2 regions of the Bacillus sp. T3 genome follow, and region 2 is predicted to be linked to the other one. Evidence: riboswitches for the same ligand, from Rfam matches in the RefSeq annotation. Region 2 holds a riboswitch; the other holds the start of a gene.
The links. A riboswitch is a leader RNA that binds a small molecule or an ion and turns the genes downstream of it on or off. The one in region 2 is predicted to bind FMN.

Region 1 (3,425 bases), 1.1 Mb from region 2:
AAGCATTGAAAAGAGCTTTGCATGATGCAATTGAAAAAGCGGTAACGATTTCTACTACCATTGGGACGAACTTGAATAAAACTCCAATCAAAATCGTTGAAGAACCCGAACCACAGGACCGGATTTTCCCAGTATTTTCATATAAATTAGCTGCTACAGCTGAAGCGGGAGTACCGCCCATTCAAAAAGGTGAGTTTAGGATTGTAGCCAATGTTAAAGCTGAATTCAAATACTATACTAAAACTTAATGATTTTTTTGGCTGATTGAATGACTTCCTGACCAAGGGAATATTTCTCTTGGTTCATTATCCTTAAAAAAACCTCCGCAATTTCTGGATCAAATTGCTTGCCTTTATTTATTTCTATTTCAGTTAAGGCGTAGTCAATTCCCAAACCATCTCGATACACACGACTAGAAGTCATTGCATCAAATGAATCGGCAATGGCCATGATTCGAGCAGGGAGGGGAATCTCTTCCCCTTTTAATCCAAAAGGGTAACCTTTGCCATCAAATCGTTCATGGTGGTATAAAATCATTTCTAAAACCCCTAACTCACGGATAAAGGAAATCGGCTTTAATGTTTCATATCCAATAACAGGGTGGGTTTTAATGATTTCGTATTCATTTGCTGTTAGTTTTGCTGGCTTTATCAGTACCGATTCAGGGACCCCAATTTTTCCTGTATCGTGCAACAAGCCACCGATATAAATCGCTTTACATTGATATTTTGATAGGCCCATTTTTTTTGCGATTTTTAAAGAATAGCTAGCAACATTCTCTGAATGATTAGCTGTATATTTGTCCCTTGAATCGAGTAGCTTTGAAAGGGTCATGATAAGTTCCGTTTCATTTCTTTTTTGGATAATGTATTGATTGGTAACTGCTGCGGAAAGGAAGGTAACGAAGGTATAAATAAGCAGAAGGGCGAAAAAGGCTGTTGGATGATCGAAGCCTCCACTAGAAAAGGCTCTAAAGCATGCAATAGTGGAACTAATAATGACCTTGAACCATGTTGATTTAGTTGAAAAACCAATCCCGAAAAAAATAACAATCAAGATATACATAAAATTAAATTCAGCTGACCACAATGTAAGAATAGGTACGGTGATTAAGAAATTAAAGAAAAGACTCCGATAGAATAGGGAATTTTCTAAGGTAAAGTAAGCTTTCCTTTCCAAATATAACACCTCATTTTGAGCTATTTTTCTAAATGGAATGATTAGATAAAAGGGAGTTTTATAGATTTGCAGGAGGAGTGGAGGATCCGAAAGTAAGCAATAATGTAGTGTTTTTTATAACATTCTACCCGGGACTAGAAAAATCCTGTGAAATAATATGAAAAGAAAAAAATAGAATGAAATTATTACATTAATATGAATTTATAGGGTTTATAAAAATATACATTGCATTTTAGTTCACAATCTAATGTAATTCGATTATAATTGATTTATAAAAAAAATAGTATCTATCTTCGGGGCAGGGTGTAATTCCCGACCGACGGTGTTGAGAAGAAATTCTCTAAGCCCGTGAGCCTTTTTTAGGCAGGATTTGGTGAGATTCCAAAGCCGACAGTATAGTCTGGATGGGAGAAGATGGAGGTTTAGTGGCGTTTAAGGTGAATATTAGACGTTTATTAAGTATACCTTCGAATTCATTCTCCCTCAAGTTAATCATAACTTGGGGTTTTTTAATGGAATGAAAGGTTGGTAGCTAACTAAATCTTCCCTTCTAGGAATGATGGATCCTAAAATGGAGGAGAAAGAAGAATGAAAAAGAACAAAGTAAGAGCGTTAGTTTCAATTGCCATGCTAAGCAGTATCTCGTACATTTTGATGTTTTTGAATTTCCCTGTACCACCATTTCCAGCGTTTTTAAAAATTGACTTCAGTGATATTCCAGCTCTAATTGGTGCAATTATCCTTGGACCAATGGCTGGCGTACTAATTGAATTAATGAAAAACATTCTTGACTATTTTATTAAAGGCAGTGAAACAGGGGTTCCGGTAGGACACATTGCTAACTTCCTTGCTGGGATTTTATATATTTTACCGACTTATTATGTTTATACAAAACTTAAATCAAAAAAAGGCATGACTTTAGCACTTGTTCTTGGAACAAGCATTATGGCCGTAGTTATGAGTGTTCTGAACTATCTCGTCATTTTACCGGCATACACTTATTTCTTAAATATGCCAGCAATGAATGGGGCAGAAATCCGTCAGTATATAGTAGCTGGTATCCTGCCGTTTAATTTTATTAAAGGGGTTGCGATGTCTGTTCTGTTTATGCTTATGTTCACGAAAATGGGAGCATGGCTGAATAAGCAGAGTGTTGCATTTAAATAATGAGGATAAATAAAGCAAAGCTCTAGTTCAATGAAAGAACTAGGGCTTTTCTTATGTAAAGGAAATATGTATGAATGGTGCTTGCGCCAACCTTTATTAGATTTTGCCATGTTTCATTAGGGAGAAATTAGATGTATCAAACCTGACTGTGTTGGAAAAGGATATAGAAGCTAGCATTACTTTTACTTGAGAGGGAAGAATACAATGAAAATTCGATTTGGATATGTGGCAAATGCATTAGGTTTGTGGGATGCAAGTCCGTCAAAGTCTTTAACCTTTGCTCGGTATTCTGCACTTTCCAAGGATGAGAGAACCGAAAAGCTTTTAGCTGTCACTGCAGAAAATTTACAGCATACAAAAAGAATTCTTCATTATAATATTGCTCATGAAATTGAGTTGTACCGCTTCTCAAGCTCACTTGTTCCGTTAGCTACACATCCTGAGGTGATGTGGGATTTTGTTTCCCCTTTTAAAGCACAATGGTCGGAAATCGGGGAACTAATTAACAGATTTAACATCCGTCCGAGCTTTCACCCCAATCAGTTTACGCTGTTCACTAGTCCACGTGAAGACGTTACGATAAATGCAATTAAAGATATGGAATTTCATTACAGAATGCTTGAGGCTATGGGGGTAAATGAGCAAGGAGTCCTGAATATCCATATCGGTGGTGCTTATGGTGATAAGAATGAAACGATTGGGCGTTTTCATCAAAATATTCAACGCCTTCCCAACCAAATAAAAAAGGTCACCACACTAGAAAATGATGATAAAACCTATAATGTCGAGGAAACGCTACTTGCTTGTGAGCGGGAAGGGGTGAGAATGGTCCTTGATTTCCATCATCATATGGCGAATAAAGGGGATGTAGGTCTCGACATTTTGCTAGAGAGAATCTTTAATACCTGGTCTGGATCTGTTTTTCCGCCGAAGGTTCATCTTTCATCCCCAAAATCAGAGTCCGCATATCGTTCTCATGCTGATTTTGTTAATCTCGATTTTGTTGTTCCATTTTTAAAAATGGCAAAAGTCTTGAACCAGGACTTTGATATTATGATCGAGGCGAAACAGAAAAATTT
Region 2 (3,425 bases):
CTAGCTTTTGTTGCTTCGTTTGCAAATAATGTTTGTTTTCTTCTTTTGCAGGCATCTCAATCGGAACCCTTTCAAGAATCTCTAAACCATAGCCTTTAAGGCCAGCGATTTTCCTTGGATTATTGGTTAATAAGTGCATTTTCCGCACTCCTAAATCTCGTAAAATTTGAGCTCCAACCCCGTAATCACGAAGGTCATCCTTAAAGCCAAGCTTATGATTCGCTTCAACAGTATCATAGCCCTCTTCTTGTAATTTGTAGGCTTTAAGCTTGTTCATTAGCCCAATTCCTCGGCCTTCCTGACGCATATAAAGAAGGATGCCGTTACCATTTGCTTCGATATGCTTTAATGCAGCTTGTAGCTGAGGTCCGCAGTCACAACGACATGAACCAAACACATCACCTGTTAAACATTCAGAATGCACACGAACAAGCGTTGGATTCTCCTCATTAATTTCACCCTTAACTAAGGCGATGTGTTCATTCCCATCCGCAATACTTGAATAACCGACTGCCCGGAAATGGCCGTATTCTGTTGGAAGATCGATATCTGCTTCGCGCTTCACTAGTGAATCATGAATGAGTCTATATTCAATTAATGCTTGAATGGTAATCAGCTTTAGGTCAAAACGCTTCGAGATTTCCTTTAGTTCAGGCACTCTTGCCATTGAACCATCCTCGTTCATTATTTCGCAAATGACCCCGGCATGTTTTCCCCAGCTAGTCGTGCCAAATCTATAGCCGCCTCCGTATGTCCAGCCCGTCTTAGAACGCCGCCATTTTTTGCGATTAATGGAAAGATATGACCCAGGTCTTTTAAAATCAGCAGGTGAAGCTGTTTCATCAAGAAGGCTCATGATGGTATCAGACCGTTCAAATGCACTAATACCTGTTGTTGTTTTAATATGATCGATGCTTACCGTGAAGGCCGTACCATTTGTATCAGTATTGACTTCGGTCATTGGTCGTAATTCTAGCTTTTGCGCCAAATCCTCCGTTATAGGAGCACAAATAAGTCCGCGCCCTTCTTTAGCCATAAAATTTACTGCTTCAGGTGTAGCAAATTCGGCTAACATTATGAAGTCCCCTTCATTTTCCCTGTCTTCATCATCACAAACAATAACCATTTTCCCATTTTTCAAATCCTCTAATGCTTCTTCAATTGAATGGAACATGTTTTTCTCCTCCATTTTTACAGAAAACCAGTTTGTTTTAGAAAATCTGCCGTAATACCTGTTGGTGTATGACTGGTTTCTGCTTTTTTCTCGGCAATCGAACGAACATACTTTCCTAATAAATCAAACTCGATATTAACAATGTCTCCAACCCGTTTAGCACCTAAGATGGTTTCTCCTCTTGTATGAGGAATTAACGAGATCGTAACAGACTGCTCTTTAACATAAAAAATGGTAAGTGATGTGCCATCAACCGCAATCGATCCTTTTGGCAAACAATATTGAGTGCCGTGTTTTGGAATGTTGATTTCAATATAAACGGCATTTTCTTCAGCCTTGATTGAAGAGATTGTTCCTGTACCATCAATATGACCAGAAACGAAATGTCCGCCAAACCTACCGTTAGCCGCCATTGCTCGTTCCAGGTTTACCTTCGATCCTGATTTTAACCCAGCTAGTGAAGTAGAGTTAAAAGTTTCCGGCATAACATCTACAGAAAAGCTAGTTTTAGTAAAATTAGTAACAGTCAAACAAACCCCATTCACAGCAATACTGTCACCAAGATGAACATCGGATAGTATTTTTTGCGCTTGAATCGTTAAGATTAATGTAGAGCCTTGTTTATGTATGTTTTGCATGGTACCGATTTCTTCAATTATTCCTGTAAACATATAATCCCCCCTTTGTTCCTCATCATGTATTGGTTGATTTTTCAGGGTCACTTGTTTTATATACGCTTATTATTTGTACAAAAAGCAAAAATAAAAACCCCATACAAATAAATGCATGGGGTCAAAACACATACTCAAATAAGCGTCAAAAATTACATTTTTTTACGCTACCATGCCTTCTCCCATCCAGACTGTACTGTCGGCTTTGGAATCTCACCAAATCCACCGATTTCAAATATTCGAATCGCGCAGTTTAATACTGCACCGATCCCAAACTTTCAAATCGGGTCACGGGCTAGAGGTTATCCTCATTACCGCCGGTTGGGAATTTCACCCGACCCCGAAGGCGACCATATCCAACTTGGTTATGATCAACAAATATTCAACTATTATTGACATATTACCCTAATAACTCCTATCCTGCAATGATATAACGAAAAAATAATACAATTCATAATAATAATTTGATTTTGTCGATAAATATTTGTTTTAATGTGTTTTTTATCACAGCGCCACCTCCTAAAAAAATGTTAAATTGGCAAAAAGAGGACATTAAAGGGAGACGATGCTTGATATTTATGCAAATCACAGAAAAGAATTTGGAACTATTGGAATTGATTGAATCCCTTCGAGAAGAAATGATTCGTGTCGGCCTCAAAGAAGGACTATCTAGTGATAAAACAGTCGAAATTAGCCAAAAACTTGATCAATATATTGCAAATTATCAAGCAAACGCCTTTCTTTTCGAACCGTAATGAGTTGTTCGTTGAATACTAAGATCGACCAACATTTTTAAGCCTGTTTTGGTATTAAACAGGCTTTTTTTGTTGCTTTTAACAAGTGCGTGAAACCTTTTTTTGATTATGACGTATATGAATTACCAACAAACACCGATTTACTTATCCATTAATCAGAAAAGGAATGAATACGATATTGATTGAAACGAATGATTATTTAAAAGCTGAATTAATTAAATGTGAAGCATGGGAAAAAAACCAGAGCGATCTTTGGTTTTGGGAAAAACTCGGTCGTTTGCCATTTAAGCTCTTGGATCGATGGACCCCTGCCTTTTTGCAAGAAAAGATGGCTCAAACAATAGATGAACTTGGACAATACATTCAAAGTGGTGGACGCTACTTAAGCTCAACTGAAAAGGGGAAGACCTACTATGCACACCTTCCGCAAGTGAAGCAATTTGCAGACATTGCATCTTTACCGCTTTCAGAAATGGATAAAGCCGCTCAAAAGCTGATGAAAAGCCGAAAAAAAATAGCAACAGTCCAGGGGGCAAGCACAGGAATTGGAGGAGTATTTACCCTTTCTTTAGATATTCCTCTGTTACTTGGCCTTCAACTAAAAACACTTCAGGATATGGCAATCTGTTACGGTTATGATCCGACTGAAGAAAAAGAGCGCATTTTCATCTTGAAATGTTTACAATTCGTTTCATCAGATATCGTGGGAAAACAGGCGATCTTAAAGCAATTGGCTTTATTTGATTCACCCAATAAAAACAAAGATCGTGAAGTGATTGCTGAAATTCAAGGATGGCGTGAAGTGGTCATGACTTATCGGGAACA

Region 1: another riboswitch for FMN. It lies ahead of RGF10_RS15375 (ECF transporter S component); the one in region 2 lies ahead of ribE (riboflavin synthase).

What each region holds. Positions count from the first base shown of each region.
Region 1 covers NZ_CP137761.1:2,984,502-2,987,926, reverse strand. The annotation lists gene RGF10_RS15385 (SIMPL domain-containing protein) at 1-248, shown strand, start outside; gene RGF10_RS15380 (HD-GYP domain-containing protein) at 238-1,179, opposite strand; FMN riboswitch at 1,465-1,599, shown strand; gene RGF10_RS15375 (ECF transporter S component) at 1,768-2,346, shown strand; gene uvsE (UV DNA damage repair endonuclease UvsE) at 2,551-3,425, shown strand, end outside.
Region 2 covers NZ_CP137761.1:1,896,316-1,899,740, reverse strand. The annotation lists gene RGF10_RS09900 (bifunctional 3,4-dihydroxy-2-butanone-4-phosphate synthase/GTP cyclohydrolase II) at 1-1,174, opposite strand, end outside; gene ribE (riboflavin synthase) at 1,192-1,845, opposite strand; FMN riboswitch at 2,016-2,197, opposite strand; gene RGF10_RS09890 (aspartyl-phosphate phosphatase Spo0E family protein) at 2,424-2,600, shown strand; gene RGF10_RS09885 (EcsC family protein) at 2,767-3,425, shown strand, end outside.